2 regions of the Microbispora sp. GKU 823 genome follow, and region 2 is predicted to be linked to the other one. Evidence: predicted binding sites of a transcription regulator. Region 2 holds the regulator's gene; the other holds the start of a gene.
What was found. The regulator LexA, encoded in region 2, represses DNA repair genes until DNA is damaged. The targets are predictions, from matches to a motif close to TCGAACANNTGTTCGA.

Region 1 (7,352 bases), on a different contig from region 2:
CGCGACCACCGCGGCGGCCTGCGCCTCGTGGTGCACGATCGCGTTGTAGAGCGCGCCGTGCGGCTTGACGTACCTGACCCTGGTGCCCGCCACCCGCGCGAAGGCGTCCAGGGCGCCGATCTGGTAGATGACGTCGTCGGCGAGTTCGACGGGCGGCACGTCGACGAAGCGCCGCCCGAAGCCCGCCAGGTCGCGATAGCCGACCTGGGCGCCGATCACGACGCCACGCGCGGCCGCGGTCTCGCAGGTGCGCCGCATGATCACCGGATCTCCCGCGTGGAATCCGCAGGCGACGTTGGCGCTCGTGACGATCGACAGCAGCGCGTCGTCGTCGCCGAGCCTCCACTGGCCGAAGCCCTCGCCCAGGTCGGAGTTGAGGTCGATGCACATGGTCTGGTGGGGCACGTCAGCTCCAGAGTGCGCTGATCCCGCTGAGGGAGTTCCAGCCGAGGTAGATGGTCAGGGCCCAGGCGAGCACGCCGACGCCGAGCAGCCAGACAGGGTAGCGGTACCCGCCCATGAGATCACGGCGGCGTGCGGCGACCCAGAGGATCACCGCCAGGCCGACGGGCAGGATGAGGCCGTTGAGCGCTCCGGCGAGGATCAGGAGGTTGGCCGGAGCCTTGCCGAGGAGGAGGAAGACCGCGGTCGAGACCACGATGAAGGCCACCGTGATCCACGATCGGTAGCGGTCCATGCGGGGCGAGAAGCTGGCGAGGAACGACACCGACGTGTACGAGGCGCCGATGACCGAGGTGATGGCCGCGGCCCACAGGACGACTCCGAACAGCCGCAGGCCCAGCTCGCCCGCCGCGCTCCGGAAGATGTCGGCGGCCGGGTTCGCGGAGTCCGCGGCGAGCCGGAATCCTCCGGCCACCACGCCGAGTGCGGCGAGGAAGAGGATCACCCGCATGACTCCGGTGACGAGGATGCCGGTGACCGAACTTCGGGTGATCTGCCCGGCGTTCCGCGGCCCGGTCACGCCCGCGTCGATGAGCCGGTGCGCCCCCGCGTAGGTGATGTACCCCCCGACCGTGCCGCCGATCAGCGTCGTGACGGCGAGGAAGTCGACCGTGTCCGGCAGGACCGTCTGCCGCAGGGCCTCGCCGACCGGCGGGTGGGAGACGATCGCCACGTACAGCGTCAGCGCCACCATCACGACGCCGAGGACGACGACGATCCGGTCCACGGCCACCCCGGCCCGCCTGCTGAGGAAGATGGCGACGGCGATCAGGGCGGACACCGTGCCGCCGATCTTGACGTCGACCCCCGCGAGGGCGTTCAGGCCGAGCGCCGCGCCGCCGACGTTGCCGATGTTGAACACCAGGCCGCCGAAGGCCACGAGGACGGCCAGGAGATATCCCGAACCGGGCAGCACCCGGTTGCCCAGCGTCTGGGCGCGCATCCCGGAGACGCCGATCACCCGCCAGACGTTCAGCTGGACGGCGATGTCGACGAGGATCGAGGCGACGATCACGAACGCGAACGCGGCCCCGAGCCGCGCCGTGAACGTCGTCGTCTGCGTGATGAAGCCGGGGCCGATGGCGCTCGTGGCCATGAGGAACATCGCGCCGAGCAGCGCCGAGCGCCGCTCTCCGCTCGTGATGCCCGCGGATGAAGCCGTCTGGGTGCCGGGGGGTCGGTTCATGCGAGACTCCTTTGCTCACCTCCCCTGGAAGCTAGAGGATTGTTCAACGATTCATCAACCCTCTTGTAGGTTACTTCCACGCTACAACCGCGTGTGATCGCGCGAAATCCGATGGTGATCGCGGAATTCGGCCGACGTGCCGCGGCCTAAGCTGGGAGTGATCGGGCGGTCGAGAAGGGGTCACGGCGATGACGGCTATGGCGGACTGGGCGGCACGGTTGAGCGCGGCCCGGCCGGTGCTCGATCGGGCCAGCGCCGCTGAGCTGGTCGCCGACGTCCTGCGGGAGAACGTCATCGACGGATCCCTGCCCCCGGGCACCCGCCTGTCGGAGGAGACGATCGGGAACCTGCTCGGCGTCTCCCGCAACACGCTCCGAGAGGCGTTCAGGCTGCTGTCGCACGAGAACCTGCTGGTGCACGAGCTGCACCGCGGTGTCTTCGTCCGCAAGCTCGCCGCGGCCGACGTGGCGGACATCTACGCGATGCGCCGCATCCTGGAGACGGCGGGCGTGCGGGCGGCCGGTACGGCCACGCCCGAGGCCGTGGGGGAGGTGCGGCGCCACGTGGAGGAGGGCCAGGCGGCCGCGGAGAGCGGCGACTGGGCGGCCGTCGGCACCGCCAACATGCGGTTCCACCGCGCGATCACCGCGCTGCTCGCCAGCCCCCGCGTGGACGAGACCATGGCGCGCCTGCTCGCCGAGCTGCGGCTGGCCTTCCACGTGATGGGCGAGCTGAGGACCTTCCACGAGCCCTACCTGGAAGACAACGCGCGCATCGCCACGCTGCTGATCGACGGCGACCACGAGCGGGCCGAGCGGGAGCTGCTCGCGTACTTCGACACCGCGCAGGCCCAGCTGCTGGCCGCCTACGCGGAACGCGCGGTCTGAGTCGCCGAGCGCTCCCGGCCCGTCCGCCGCACGTACGGCAGGGCGCGGGTCGGGCCGGGAGCGGGTCGCCGGTCAGCCGGCGAGGGCGGAGGCGGGGGCCGGGGCGGGGGTGCGTTCCCGCAGGGCCGCCTCCGCGATCACCTGCCGGTAGAGGCGCTCGTATCCCTCGGCCATGACCGAGACGTCGAAATGCCGCTCGACATGGGCGCGGCAGGCGCGGGGATCCAGGCCGCCGGCCCGCTCGACCGCGTCCGGCAGCTCGTCCGGCGAGGTGCGCATGAAACCGGTGACGCCGTCCACCACGACCTCGGGGGCCGCCCCGCGGCGCAGGGTGACCACCGGCGTGCCGCACGCCATGGCCTCGATCATCACCAGCCCGAACGGCTCCTCCCACTGGATGGGGAACAGCAGGCAGCGCGCCCGCGACAGCAGGTCGCGCTTGCGGGCGGCGTCGGCCTCGCCCACGTACTCGGCGTCCGCGCCCAGGCGAGGACGGACGAACCGGGAGAAGTACTCGTGCTCGGACGGCTCGGTCAGCTTGCCCGCGAGGAGGATCCGCCGCCCGGCGGCGCGGGCGGCGTCGATGGCCAGGTGGGCGCCCTTGTCCGGGCTGAACCTGCCCAGCCACAGGAGCCAGTCCTCCTTGTCCTCCCGGTAGGGGAAGGCCGAGACGTCCACGGCGTTGTGCACCACCCCGGCCCAGTTCAGGTCGGCCGCCGACCTCCGCTGGGAGCCGGAGATCGCCGCCAGCGAGACGGCGCCGCCCAGCCGGCGGTAGAACTCGCCGAGGTCGCCGTCGATCCTGCCGTGCACGGTCACCAGCGTCGGGGTCGTACGGGAGGCCGCGGTGAGCGGGCCCGCCAGGGAGTGGTCGTGGACGATGTCGACGTCGAGTGAGGCCAGCGTGGCCGCGGCCGCCGCCGCGTGCACCACCTCGGGCAGCGGCTCTCCGATGCGCGACGAGGGGGCCTCCGGATAGGTGGCGACGTAGTCCGCCGGAGTGTCGGCGCGTCCCGCGCCGATCAGCGTCACCGTGTGACCACGGCGCACGAGGGCGGTGGTCAGGTCGGACACCATGGCCTCGATGCCGCCGTACGCCCGGGGCGGCAGTTCGTACCAGGGCGGGGCGACCATGGCGATCCGCAGGCCGCCGGAGCGGAAACGGGCGGGGTGAAGGTCGCTCACTGAACGCATGACGAGTACACCTCCGATGCGCGTCCACGGTCTTCGGCGTAGAGATCACCGCCGCCGCGTACGCGTCGTAGTGCTCGGTCCGAGCGCCCGCGCCGGCGACGTCAATACTGTTAGCACTCTCCTGTCCCGAGTGCCAAACAGGCCCCTCCTGTTCCGGCAGAACCGGATGCCGGACCGCCGCGTCTTATGGTTATGCGGACGCGGATTCTGCGGGTGGCGGCGGCGCTGGCCGCGATGGTCCTGCCGGCGGCGTGCGCGTCGACCACGCCCCGGGATCTCGAGACGTGGAACGAGACCGACGCCGCGGCCGCCTCGGCCGCCGCGCGGGAGCGGCCTTCGCCCTCCTGCCTGACCGGCTCGCCCATGCCGGAGCCGAGCCCTGATCGGGGCGGCGGGTGGCGCGTCGCCTACTACGACTACCGTGACCGCCTCGCGGGCCTCGCCGTGACCCGCGAGGGAACCGTGTGGGCGGCCGGCACCCGCGTGCGGGAGCCGTGCGGGCCGGAGACGAGGTCACCGCTGCTGCTGCGCGGGGACGGCGAGCGGTGGCGCGAGGTCCCGATCCCGCCGATGGAGCCGCGCGCCGTGGCCGCCTCCTCCGACCGCGACGTGTGGCTGTTCGGGGAGGAGGCCGCCGCGCGCTGGAACGGGCGGAGGTGGACCACGGCGCCCGGCCCGGGCCCGGACCTGAAGCAGGTGCACGCGGCGGCACCCGGCGACGTGTGGGCGGTCGTGAACGCCAACTTCCTGGACGGAGCCGGGGGAGCCGAGGAGCCCTGGAGCTCCCGGGCGGATCTGCGGCACTGGGACGGCACGGCCTGGCGCACGGCACGGCCGCCGTTGGTCGCCAAGGACGTGGACGGCCTGCCCGGTGGCGCGGTCTGGGCGGCCGGTTCCAGCCGCGGCCGGGCCGCCCTCGCCCGGTGGAACGGCTGGTCCTGGAGCGCGGTCCCGCTCCCCGCGGTCCCCGCGCTGCACCGCGGCCAGCTCTCCGAGCTCGTGGACCTCGCGGTGGACGAGTCGGGCAGGGTGGCGGCCGTCGGCTGGGTCGCGTGGGTCTGCGGCACCCAGGAGGAGGACGTGACCTACTGCGGCCGCACGCTGTTCCTGCTGCGTGAGAACGGACGGTGGAGTTACAGCCTGCCGGCCGAGCCGGAGCTCGATCCCCACGTGGGGCTGGAGGCCGACGGCCGGGGCGGGTTCTGGCTGTTCTACTCGAAGAACGAGTGGAACACGGCGGTCGGCCACCTGTCGGGCGGCCGGTGGACGTACGGGACGTTTCCGGCGGGCCCGCTCGGGCACACCCGGGTGGCGGCCGTTGCCAGGGAGCCGGGGGCGGCGCGCGTCTGGGCGGCGGTGGCGGACACCACCGAACAAGAGGGGCCGCCCTACCGGGGCGGCGGGATCTGGCTCGGCGAGTGATCCGCCGGCGGGCGCGCTTCCAGGGCTTTCGTTCCCGGGAACGGGCCGCGCCGACTTGCGTTGGATCTCCTGGGAACGTATGTTCGAAGTAGCGGCGATTCTGCCCGAATCATCCGCCCGTCTTCCCCCGGGTGGCCACGAAGCCACAGGGAGAAGGAGTCTTGAGCAGACTTTACGGCGATCCGATCGAGGTGTGGGTCCGGGACGGGCACCCTGCGCAGTTCGTCTGGCGTGACCGGCTCTACACCGTCCGCGAGATCCAGGACCACTGGGTGGTCGCGAGGGAATGGTGGAAGACCTCGGACGCCGATCCCGGCGAGCGGCGCTTCTGGCGGCTGGGCGCCGCGGCCGGCAAGGAGGTCGGGACCTATGAACTGCGCTTCGACACCGCCAGCGGCGGCTGGCTCCTGCTGAGGGCCTGGGACTGATGGGAACGCTCCAGCCACCCACGACGATCGGGGGACGGGCCGCTGGAGGACGGACCGGGGGACGGACGGGGGTGCGCCCGTGACGCACGCCTTCGCCCACCTGCACGTGGCGTCCGCCTTCTCACTGCGGTACGGCACCGCGTTCCCGGCCGCCCTCGTCCGGCGGGCCGCCGAGCACGGCATGGACACGCTGGCGCTGACCGACCGCGACGGCCTCTACGGCGCGATCAAGCACGTCATCGCCTGCCACGAGCGGGGCGTCCGCCCGGTCGTCGGCGTGGACCTCGCCCTCGACAAGGGTTCTTCGTCGGACGACCTGTTCGGGGGCGGCCTGCCGTCCACCCGCCCGCCGCGGGGCCGCCATAGCGGACACGGGGCACGGCCCGGGGGGACGGCGGGGCGAGCCGGCGCGGGGTCGTCGTGCTCGCGCGCACCGGCGGCTGGGCGTCGCTGTGCCGCCTGGTCACGGCCGCCCACCAAGCGGGGGAGCGCGGCGAGCCGTACGTCACGCCGGGGATGGTGGCCGAGCACGCGACCGGCCCGGACGGCGGGCCGCGGCTGACCGTGCTGCTCGGGCCCCGCTCGGGCGTCGGCCGCGCGGTGGCCGAGCGGCGCGACGACCAGGCCAGGGCCCTGCTGGCCGCCTGGCGCGCGGTGGTCCCCGACCTGGTCGTCGAGGTGTCCGACCTGTACGGCTACCGCGACGCGAACACCGCCGCCCGCATGATCGGACTGGCCGACTCGATGGGCGTGCCTGTCGTGCTGACCAACGCGGTCCGCTACCTGGACGCCGCCGACCACCAGGTCGGCAACGTGCTCGACGCGGCGCGCAAGCTGGTGCCCCTCGACGGGCGGCATCTCGACGACCCCACGGCCCACGCGTACCTGAAGGACGGCGCCGAGATGGCGCGGGTGGCCGCGCGGATCTGCGGCGGCGACACCGGCCGGGCGGCGCGGCTGCTGGCCGAGACGCGCCGCGTGGCCGACAGGTGCGTGCTCGACCCCGTCGAGATCGTGCCCCTGCTCGAACCCGAGCGGCCCCGGCTCCACCTGCCTGAGGTCGGCGGAGGACCCGCTGCCCCTGCTGCGGCGCCGCTGCGAGGAGGGACTGGAGCGGCGGGGCCTGGAGCGCTCGGCCGAGGCCCGCGACCGGCTCGCCGCCGAACTCCATGTGATCGAGAAGAAGCGGCTGTCGGGCTACTTCACGTCCGTCGCCGGCATCACGGACATGATCCGGGCGATGGGCGTGCGGTGCGCGATCCGCGGCTCGGGGGCGGGCAGCCTGGTCAACTACCTGATCGGCATCGGCGAGGTGAACCCGCTCGAACACGGCCTGCTGATGGAGCGCTTCCTGTCGGAGGGCCGCAAGGGCCTGCCCGACATCGACATCGACGTGGAGTCGGCCCGCCGCCTCGACTGCTACCGCGCGATCCTCGACCGGTACGGCGAGGACCGGGTGGCCTGCGTGTCGATGATGGAGACCTACCGCGCCCGCAGCGCGATCAGGGACGTCGGCGCCGCCATGGGCCTGCCGCCGCACGAGATCGACGTCATCGCCAAGGCGTTCCCGCAGGTGCGGGCCAGGCAGATCAGGGCCGCGCTGTCCGACCTGCCCGAACTGCGCGACAGCGGGCTGAACGACCGGTCGCTGGAGACGGTGTTCCGTCTGGCGGAGCGACTCGACGGGCTGCCCCGGCACATCGCGCTGCACCCCTGCGGCGTTCTGATCGGCAACTCCACGCTGCGCGACCGCACGCCGGTCGAGCGCAGCCT
Region 2 (7,352 bases):
GGGTGCGGCTGTGGCGAACGGTGCGTACCTGAGATACCCCCACCTGAACGGTGACCTCCTCGCCTTCGTGGCGGACGACGACGTCTGGCTGGCGCCCACGAGCGGCGGCAGGGCCTGGCGGTTCACGGCCGACCGGGTCCCGGTCTCCCACCCCCGGTTCTCTCCCGACGGCGCCCGCCTCGCCTGGACGAGCACCCGCGAGGGCGAGCCCGAGGTGTTCGTGGCCGATCTGGAGGGCGGCGAGGGCGAGCGGCTCACCCACTGGGGCAACGCCACGACAGGCGTGCGCGGCTGGACCGAGGACGGCCACGTGCTGGCCGTGACCGCCGCCGGCCACGCCTCGCGGTCCCGGCTGTGGGCCCACGCGGTGCCGTTGGACGGCGGCCCGGCGACGGCTCTGCCGTACGGCAGGGTCAGCGAGGTCGCGGTCAGCGGCGCCAAGGTGGCGGGTGTCTCGGCGGTGTTCCGCGAGCCGTCGCAGTGGAAGCGCTACCGCGGCGGCACCGCGGCCAAGATCTGGGTGGACGCCACGGGCGACGGCGAGTTCACCCGCCTGTTCGCCCGCAATCCCGCGCAGCACTGGTCGGTCATGTGGGTAGGGGAGCGCCTGGCCTTCCTCGCCGACACCGACGGCGACGGCAACCTCTACTCCTGCCTGCCCGACGGCTCGGACCTGCGGCAGCACACCACGCACCGCGGTTTCTACGCGCGCCATGCCGCGTCGGACGGCTCCCGCGTCGTCTACAGCCTCGGCGGCGACCTGTGGCTGCTGGAGAGCCTGGACGCCGAGCCGTACAAGCTGGACATCACCCTGAGCGGGCCGCGCCCGGCCAGGGCCAGGCGGCCGGCGCCGAACCGCGTCGGCGGCTTCGCGCCGGACCGCACCGGGCGGCCAGCGTGGTCGAGATCCGCGGCACCGCCCACTGGCTGACCCACCGCGACGGCCCCGCGGGCACGCTGCGCGCCGAGCCCGGCGTCCGGGTACGGCTGCCGCGGCCCCTCGACGACACCGGCCGGGCCGTCTGGGTGTCGGACGCCTCCGGTGAGGACGCGCTGGAAATCGGCACGTCCGGCGGGGAGATCCGCACGCTGGCCGCCGGCCGGCTCGGCCGGGTGCTCGACCTGGCCGCCGCGCCGGACGGGAAGCACGCCGCGGTCGCCACCCACGACGGACGGCTGCTGGTGGTGGACCTCGGCTCCGGGGACGTCCGCGAGGTCGACCGCACCACCCACGGCGACGTGCAACACGTGACGTTCTCCCCGGACTCGGCCTGGCTCGCGTGGGCGCACGCCTACCAGCCCTGGCGCCGCCACCTCAAGCTGGCCCGCGTGGACGGCGGCGCCGCGATCGAGGTCACCCCGCCGCGCTTCAACGACTACAGCCCGTCCTTCACTCAGGACGGCAAATACCTGGCCTTCCTGTCGGACCGCACGTTCAACCCGGTCTACGACAGTCACGTCTTCGACCTGTCCTTTCCCAGCAGCTGCCGGCCCTACCTGGTGCCGCTCAAGGCCACCACGCCCTCGCCGTTCGACCCCTCACTGGCGGGCCGCGGCTTCGGCGGGGACGACGACGCCGGCCCGGAAGACAAGAACGGCGAGAGCGCCAAGAACGACGCCGGGAAGGACGGCGAGCCCGGCCCGCCGCGTCCGACCGAGGTGGACGCCGACGGGCTGGCGGCGCGCATCGTGCCCGTGCCGGTGCCCGCCGGCACCTACTCCAACCTGCGTGCCGCAAAGGGCGGCCTGCTGTGGCTGCGCCACCCGCTCACCGGCGAGCTCGGCGACGGCACCGAGCCCGGCGAGCCGGTCCTCGAACGCTACGACCTGGCCAAGCGCAGGGCCGGCGAGCTGGGCGGGGAGTTCTGGGCCTTCGAGGTCAGCGCCGACGGCACGCGCCTGGTGGGCAACGGCGGGCACGGCCTGCAGACCCGCGCCACCGGGGACGACGACGAGGTCGTCACCATCGACCTGGACCGCGTGGCCGTGACCGTCGATCCGGTCGCCGAGTGGCGTCAGGCCTACGCCGAGGCCGGGCGGCTCATGCGCGACCACTTCTGGCGGGCGGACATGAACGGCGTGGACTGGCAGGCCACGCTCGACCGCTACGCCCCCCTCGTGGAGCGGCTCGGCGCCTACTCCGAGCTGATCGACCTGCTGTGGGAGGTCCAGGGCGAGCTGGCCACCTCCCACGCGTACGCGCGGCCGACCGGCTACGGCTACGATCCCCGGCGCCGCCAGGGCCTGCTCGGCGCCGACCTCGCCCGGGACGAGAACGGGGTGTGGCGGATCAGCCGTATCCTGCCCGGGGAGTCCTCCGACCACGAGGCCCGCTCGCCGCTGCTCGCGCCCGGCGTCGCCGTCCGCGAGGGCGACGCGATCGTCGCCGTGAGCGGGCGTCCGGTGGATCCGGTCCGCGGGCCGCTGGCGCTGCTGTCCGGCACGGCGGAGCGGCCCGTGGAGCTGACCGTCCGGCCCGATTCCGGCGGCGAGCCCCGCCGGGTCGTCGTCACGCCCGTCGCCGACGAGACGCGGCTGCGGTACCACGACTGGGTGGCCGGGCGGCGGGCGTTCGTGCGTGAGGCGTCGGGCGGGCGGCTCGGCTACCTGCACGTGCCGGACATGATGTCCACCGGGTGGGCGCAGTTCCACCGGGATCTGCGTACCGAGATGGGCTTCGACGGGCTCGTCGTGGACATCCGCGACAACGGCGGCGGGCATGTCTCCGAGCTGGTGCTGGAGAAGCTGCAGCGGCGGGTCACCGGGTGGTCGCTGGCCCGGGGGTACGAGCCGGCGCGATACCCGGAGGACTCGCCACGCGGGCCCATCGTGGCCGTCACCGACGAGTTCGCCGGGTCGGACGGGGACATCGTCAGCGCCGGGATCAAGAACCGCGGCATCGGGCCGCTCGTGGGCACGCGGACCTGGGGCGGCGTGATCGGCATCGACTCGCGGTACGCGCTCGTGGACGGGACCGTCGTCACGCAGCCGCGATACTCGTTCTGGCTGGAGGGCGAGGGGTGGGGCGTCGAGAACCACGGCGTCGACCCGGACGTCGAGGTCGTCGTGACGCCGCAGGACCTGGTCGCCGGGCGGGATCCGCAGCTGGCGCGGGCGGTGGAGCTGGCCCTGGCGGCACTGGAGGACAGGCGGCCGGCCACCCCGCCGGAGTTGCCGCCGCTGCCGTGATCCCCCGCTGCCGATGACGTTGACGATCGGGCAGCCGTACGGACAAAATTACGCCCGAGCCACAAACTAGTCATATCGATGTAGGCGTGCGGTCAGGGCATGCCGCGACCACCACCGCTCCGGCGGTGGTCTGGGGTGCGCGCCTGACCGTATGGCTCGCCGTCGGCGTGCGCCCCGCGTGGGAGGCACGTCTTGTACAGACGAATTCTCGGCGGGCTGGCGACCGTCGCCGCGATGGCGGCGACCGTTCTCGTCGTCACCGGTTCGCCGGCGAACGCCGCCGGTACGGGCACCGGCTACCTGCACACCAGCGGGAACAAGATCGTCGACAGCACCGGCGCCACGGTCCGGCTGACCGGCATCAACTGGTTCGGCATGGAGACCGACAACAAGACCTTCCACGGGTTGTGGGCGAACAACCCGTGGAAGAGCCAGCTCGACCTCATGGCGAACCTGGGCTACAACACGATCCGGGTGCCGTTCTCCGACGACGCGCTGAAGCCGGGCGCGCAGGCGACGAGCGTCAACACCTACTCCAACCCCGACCTGATCGGCCTGTCCCCGCTGCAGATCCTCGACAAGGTCGTGGACTACGCGGGCCAGAAGGGCATGCGGATCATCCTCGACCGGCACCGGCCGACCAGCGCGGGCCAGACGGCGTTGTGGTACACCTCGGGCGTCCCCGAGTCCACCTGGATCAGCGACTGGAAGTCGCTGGCCCAGCACTACGCGGGCAACACCACCGTCATCGGGGCCGACCTGCACAACGAGCCGCACGCCGACGGCACCAACCCGAACGCGACCGGCTCCTGCTGGGGCTGCGGCGACGAGTCGCGCGACTGGCGCCTGGCGGCCGAGCGCGCGGGCAACGCCATCCTGTCCGTGCAGCCCAACTGGCTGATCTTCGTGGAGGGCGTGAGCTGCCCGAGCGGCGGCCTGTCCAACGTCTGGGACAACGACACCAGCAACGACGAGGACTGCGGCTGGTGGGGCGGCAACCTCACCAAGGCCGGGCAGTACCCGGTGCGGCTGAACGTGGCCAACCGGCTCGTCTACTCGCCCCACGAGTACGCCACGTCGGTCTACCACCAGGCGTGGTTCGACGACCCGTCGTACCCGGCCAACATGCCGGCCATCTGGGACAAGTACTGGGGCTACCTGTACAAGCAGAACATCGCGCCGATCATGGTGGGCGAGTTCGGCACCACGCTGGCCAGCAACATCGACAAGATCTGGCTCCAGGAGCTCATGAAGTACATGGGCAGCGGGGTGAACGGCATGTCGTTCACCTACTGGTCGTGGAACCCCAACTCGGGTGACACGGGCGGCATCCTGAAGGACGACTGGGCGACGGTCGACCAGGCCAAGCAGAGCATCATCTCGCCCTATCTGATCCCGCCCACGGGCGGCAACCCGACGCCGCCGGTGTCGCCCTCGGCCTCGCCGAGCGTGTCCCCGTCGGCGTCTCCGTCGGTCTCGCCGTCGGTCTCGCCGTCGGCGTCTCCCTCCGCGTCGCCGTCCGCGTCTCCTTCGTCGCCCGGTGGGAAGACGTGCACCGCCACGTACAAGGTCGTCAACCAGTATCCCGGCGGATTCCAGGGCGAGGTCACGGTCAAGGCGGGGTCGTCCGCCATCTCGGGCTGGACCGTGAAGTGGGCCTTCCCGAACGGCCAGAGCATCAGCCAGCTCTGGAGCGGCACGCTCAGCGCGAGCGGGTCCAACGTCACGGTGACGAACCTGGCCTACAACGGCGCGCTGGGCGCCGGGGCCTCGACCACGTTCGGCTTCAACGGCAGCTGGTCGGGCACCAACGGCGTTCCGTCGCCGGTGAGCTGCACCGCCTCCTGACGGCGAACCGAACACGGCAGAGCACAAGCCCGGCGCTCACGAGAGCGCCGGGCTTGTCCCTGTGCGGCGTCCGGAACCGGCGGACGGTTACAGCTTGCGCAGGACGGCCGTCACCTTGCCGAGCACGGTGGCCTCGTCACCGGGGATCGGCTCGTAGTTGGGGTTGTGCGGCACCAGCCACACGTGCCCGTCCTTGCGCTTGAACGTCTTCACGGTGGCTTCGCCGTCGATCATGGCGGCCACGATGTCGCCGTTGTCGGCGACCGGCTGCTGCCGCACCACGACCCAGTCGCCGTCGGCGATGGCGGCCTCGATCATCGAGTCGCCGGAGACCTGGAGCAGGAACAGCGTGCCCTCGCCCACGAGCTGCTTGGGCAGCGCGAACACGTCCTCGATGCTCTGCTCGGCGAGGATGGGACCACCGGCGGCGATGCGGCCGACCAGCGGCACGTAGGCCGCGGTGGGCCGGTTGAACCCGGACTCCTCCTCGGAGGTGGCGTCGGGGTCCACCCACAGCACCGGCTCGCCCGGCAGCCGGACCTCCAGGGCCCGGGGCCGATGCGGGTCACGCCGAAGGTAGCCCTTACGCTGGAGCGCCGTGAGCTGGTGCGACACGCTGGAGGTGCTGGTCAGCTGGACCGCTTCCCCGATCTCCCGCATGGACGGCGGATAGCCGCGCTGCTGGACCGAGTCGCGGATCACCTCGAGGATCTTCCGCTGCCTGGGGGTGAGGCCAAGCGAGTCGCGCCTGCGAACCGCGAGGTCGCTGACGCCATCCGCTTGCTCACTTCGGTCACTCACGATGCCACCTCTCAATCCGTGTTCCTCATGTCGCACAGAGCGACCGTACCGCGATTCAAGATCACCGTCAAACAATTGTTCGATATCCAGCGAAATCGCCGATCTCGCCGTCCACCTCATCGTACGGGAGTTCGATCGATCCCGTGTTCGATTTCCCCGATCTTCTCTGTGTGCTGTACGCCCAGGTCAGAAGCCGTACGGAAATCGGCCGGAAAAGGCTCGTAAAGGGCGTATTCCGCGACCCGTGGGGCAGGTGATGCGCCCGTGACTGGAGGCGCGACACGCGCGCCGAGCAGGCACTTCCCCTCCCGTGGCCGGTTCGACTTGCGTTCAAGGTCGGGCACTCCTACGGTTGGACCACAACATCTAGTAGTCACAGCGGTGTAAGTTCACCACACCTTGTGTTCCGGATGTGCGTTCAGGGAGGCGATGAAGTGCACTGTCCGTTCTGTCGCCATCCGGACACCCGGGTCGTGGACAGCCGTGCTGCCGAGGACGGGGCGGCGATCCGCCGCCGGCGCACCTGCCCCGAGTGCGGGCGCAGGTTCACCACGCAGGAGACCGTGCTGCTGATGGTGAGCAAGCGCAGCGGAGTCACCGAGCCGTTCTCCCGGGAGAAGGTCATCGCCGGCGTGCGGCGGGCCTGCCAGGGGCGTCCGGTCAGCGAGGACTCCCTCGCCCAGCTCGGGCAGCGCGTCGAGGAGAGCATCCGGGGCACCGGCGCGGCCGAGATCGCCTCCCACGAGGTGGGCCTGGCCATCCTGGGCCCGCTCCGCGACCTCGACGAGGTGGCCTACCTGCGCTTCGCGTCGGTCTACCGGGGATTCGAGACGCTGGCCGACTTCGAGGCGGAGATCGAGCAGCTCAGGGCGGCCAGAGGCGACCGGGAGCCGATCGAGGAGTGAGCGCCTCCCGGGAGACCGGGACGGGGCGGAGGCGGCGGCACGGCGCCGGGTGCGGTGGCCGCGGCGCGACGATGAGGTTGTAACGAGCGTGGTCCGAAAGAGGGGCTCCACCGGGCCCTGGGAGGGGGAAGTCATGACGGAGACCGTGAGCGGCACCGTATCGGGCACGGGGGGCCGGGCCGGCAAGCGCCCGCGCAAGGGCCTGAAGATGAAGCGCGTCTTCACCACCCCGGGTGTCCACCCGTACGACGAGGTCCGCTGGGAGCGGCGCGACGTCGTGATGACGAACTGGCGGGACGGCTCGGTCAACTTCGAGCAGCACGGCGTGGAGTTCCCGGACTTCTGGTCGGTCAACGCGGCCAACATCGTCACCACCAAGTACTTCCGCGGGGCGGTGGGCACCCCGCAGCGCGAGTCGAGCCTCAAGCAGCTCGTCGACCGGGTCGTGGGCGTCTACACCAGGACCGGCCTCGAGAACGGCTACTTCGCCTCCGAGGAGGACGCGGAGATCTTCGACCACGAGCTCAAGCACGCGCTGATCCACCAGATCTTCAGCTTCAACTCCCCGGTGTGGTTCAACGTCGGCACCCGCTCGCCCCAGCAGGTGAG

Region 1: a site for LexA is predicted at 5,223-5,238, ahead of B1L11_RS12765 (DUF6504 family protein). Genes of this name have one in related genera too.

The regions. Positions count from the first base shown of each region.
Region 1 covers NZ_MWJN01000019.1:31,950-39,301, reverse strand. Annotated here, with positions in the region: gene B1L11_RS12790 (LamB/YcsF family protein) at 1-390, opposite strand, end outside; gene B1L11_RS12785 (NRAMP family divalent metal transporter) at 407-1,648, opposite strand; gene B1L11_RS12780 (GntR family transcriptional regulator) at 1,837-2,535, shown strand; gene B1L11_RS12775 (glycosyltransferase family 4 protein) at 2,608-3,729, opposite strand; gene B1L11_RS12770 (hypothetical protein) at 3,922-5,151, shown strand; gene B1L11_RS12765 (DUF6504 family protein) at 5,313-5,579, shown strand; gene B1L11_RS50575 (PHP domain-containing protein) at 5,659-6,141, shown strand; gene dnaE (DNA polymerase III subunit alpha) at 6,634-7,352, shown strand, end outside.
Region 2 covers NZ_MWJN01000116.1:17,870-25,221, reverse strand. Annotated here, with positions in the region: gene B1L11_RS52990 (hypothetical protein) at 11-931, shown strand; gene B1L11_RS37915 (S41 family peptidase) at 898-3,189, shown strand; gene B1L11_RS52985 (cellulase family glycosylhydrolase) at 3,382-5,037, shown strand; gene lexA (transcriptional repressor LexA) at 5,125-5,841, opposite strand; gene nrdR (transcriptional regulator NrdR) at 6,273-6,743, shown strand; gene B1L11_RS37895 (vitamin B12-dependent ribonucleotide reductase) at 6,877-7,352, shown strand, end outside.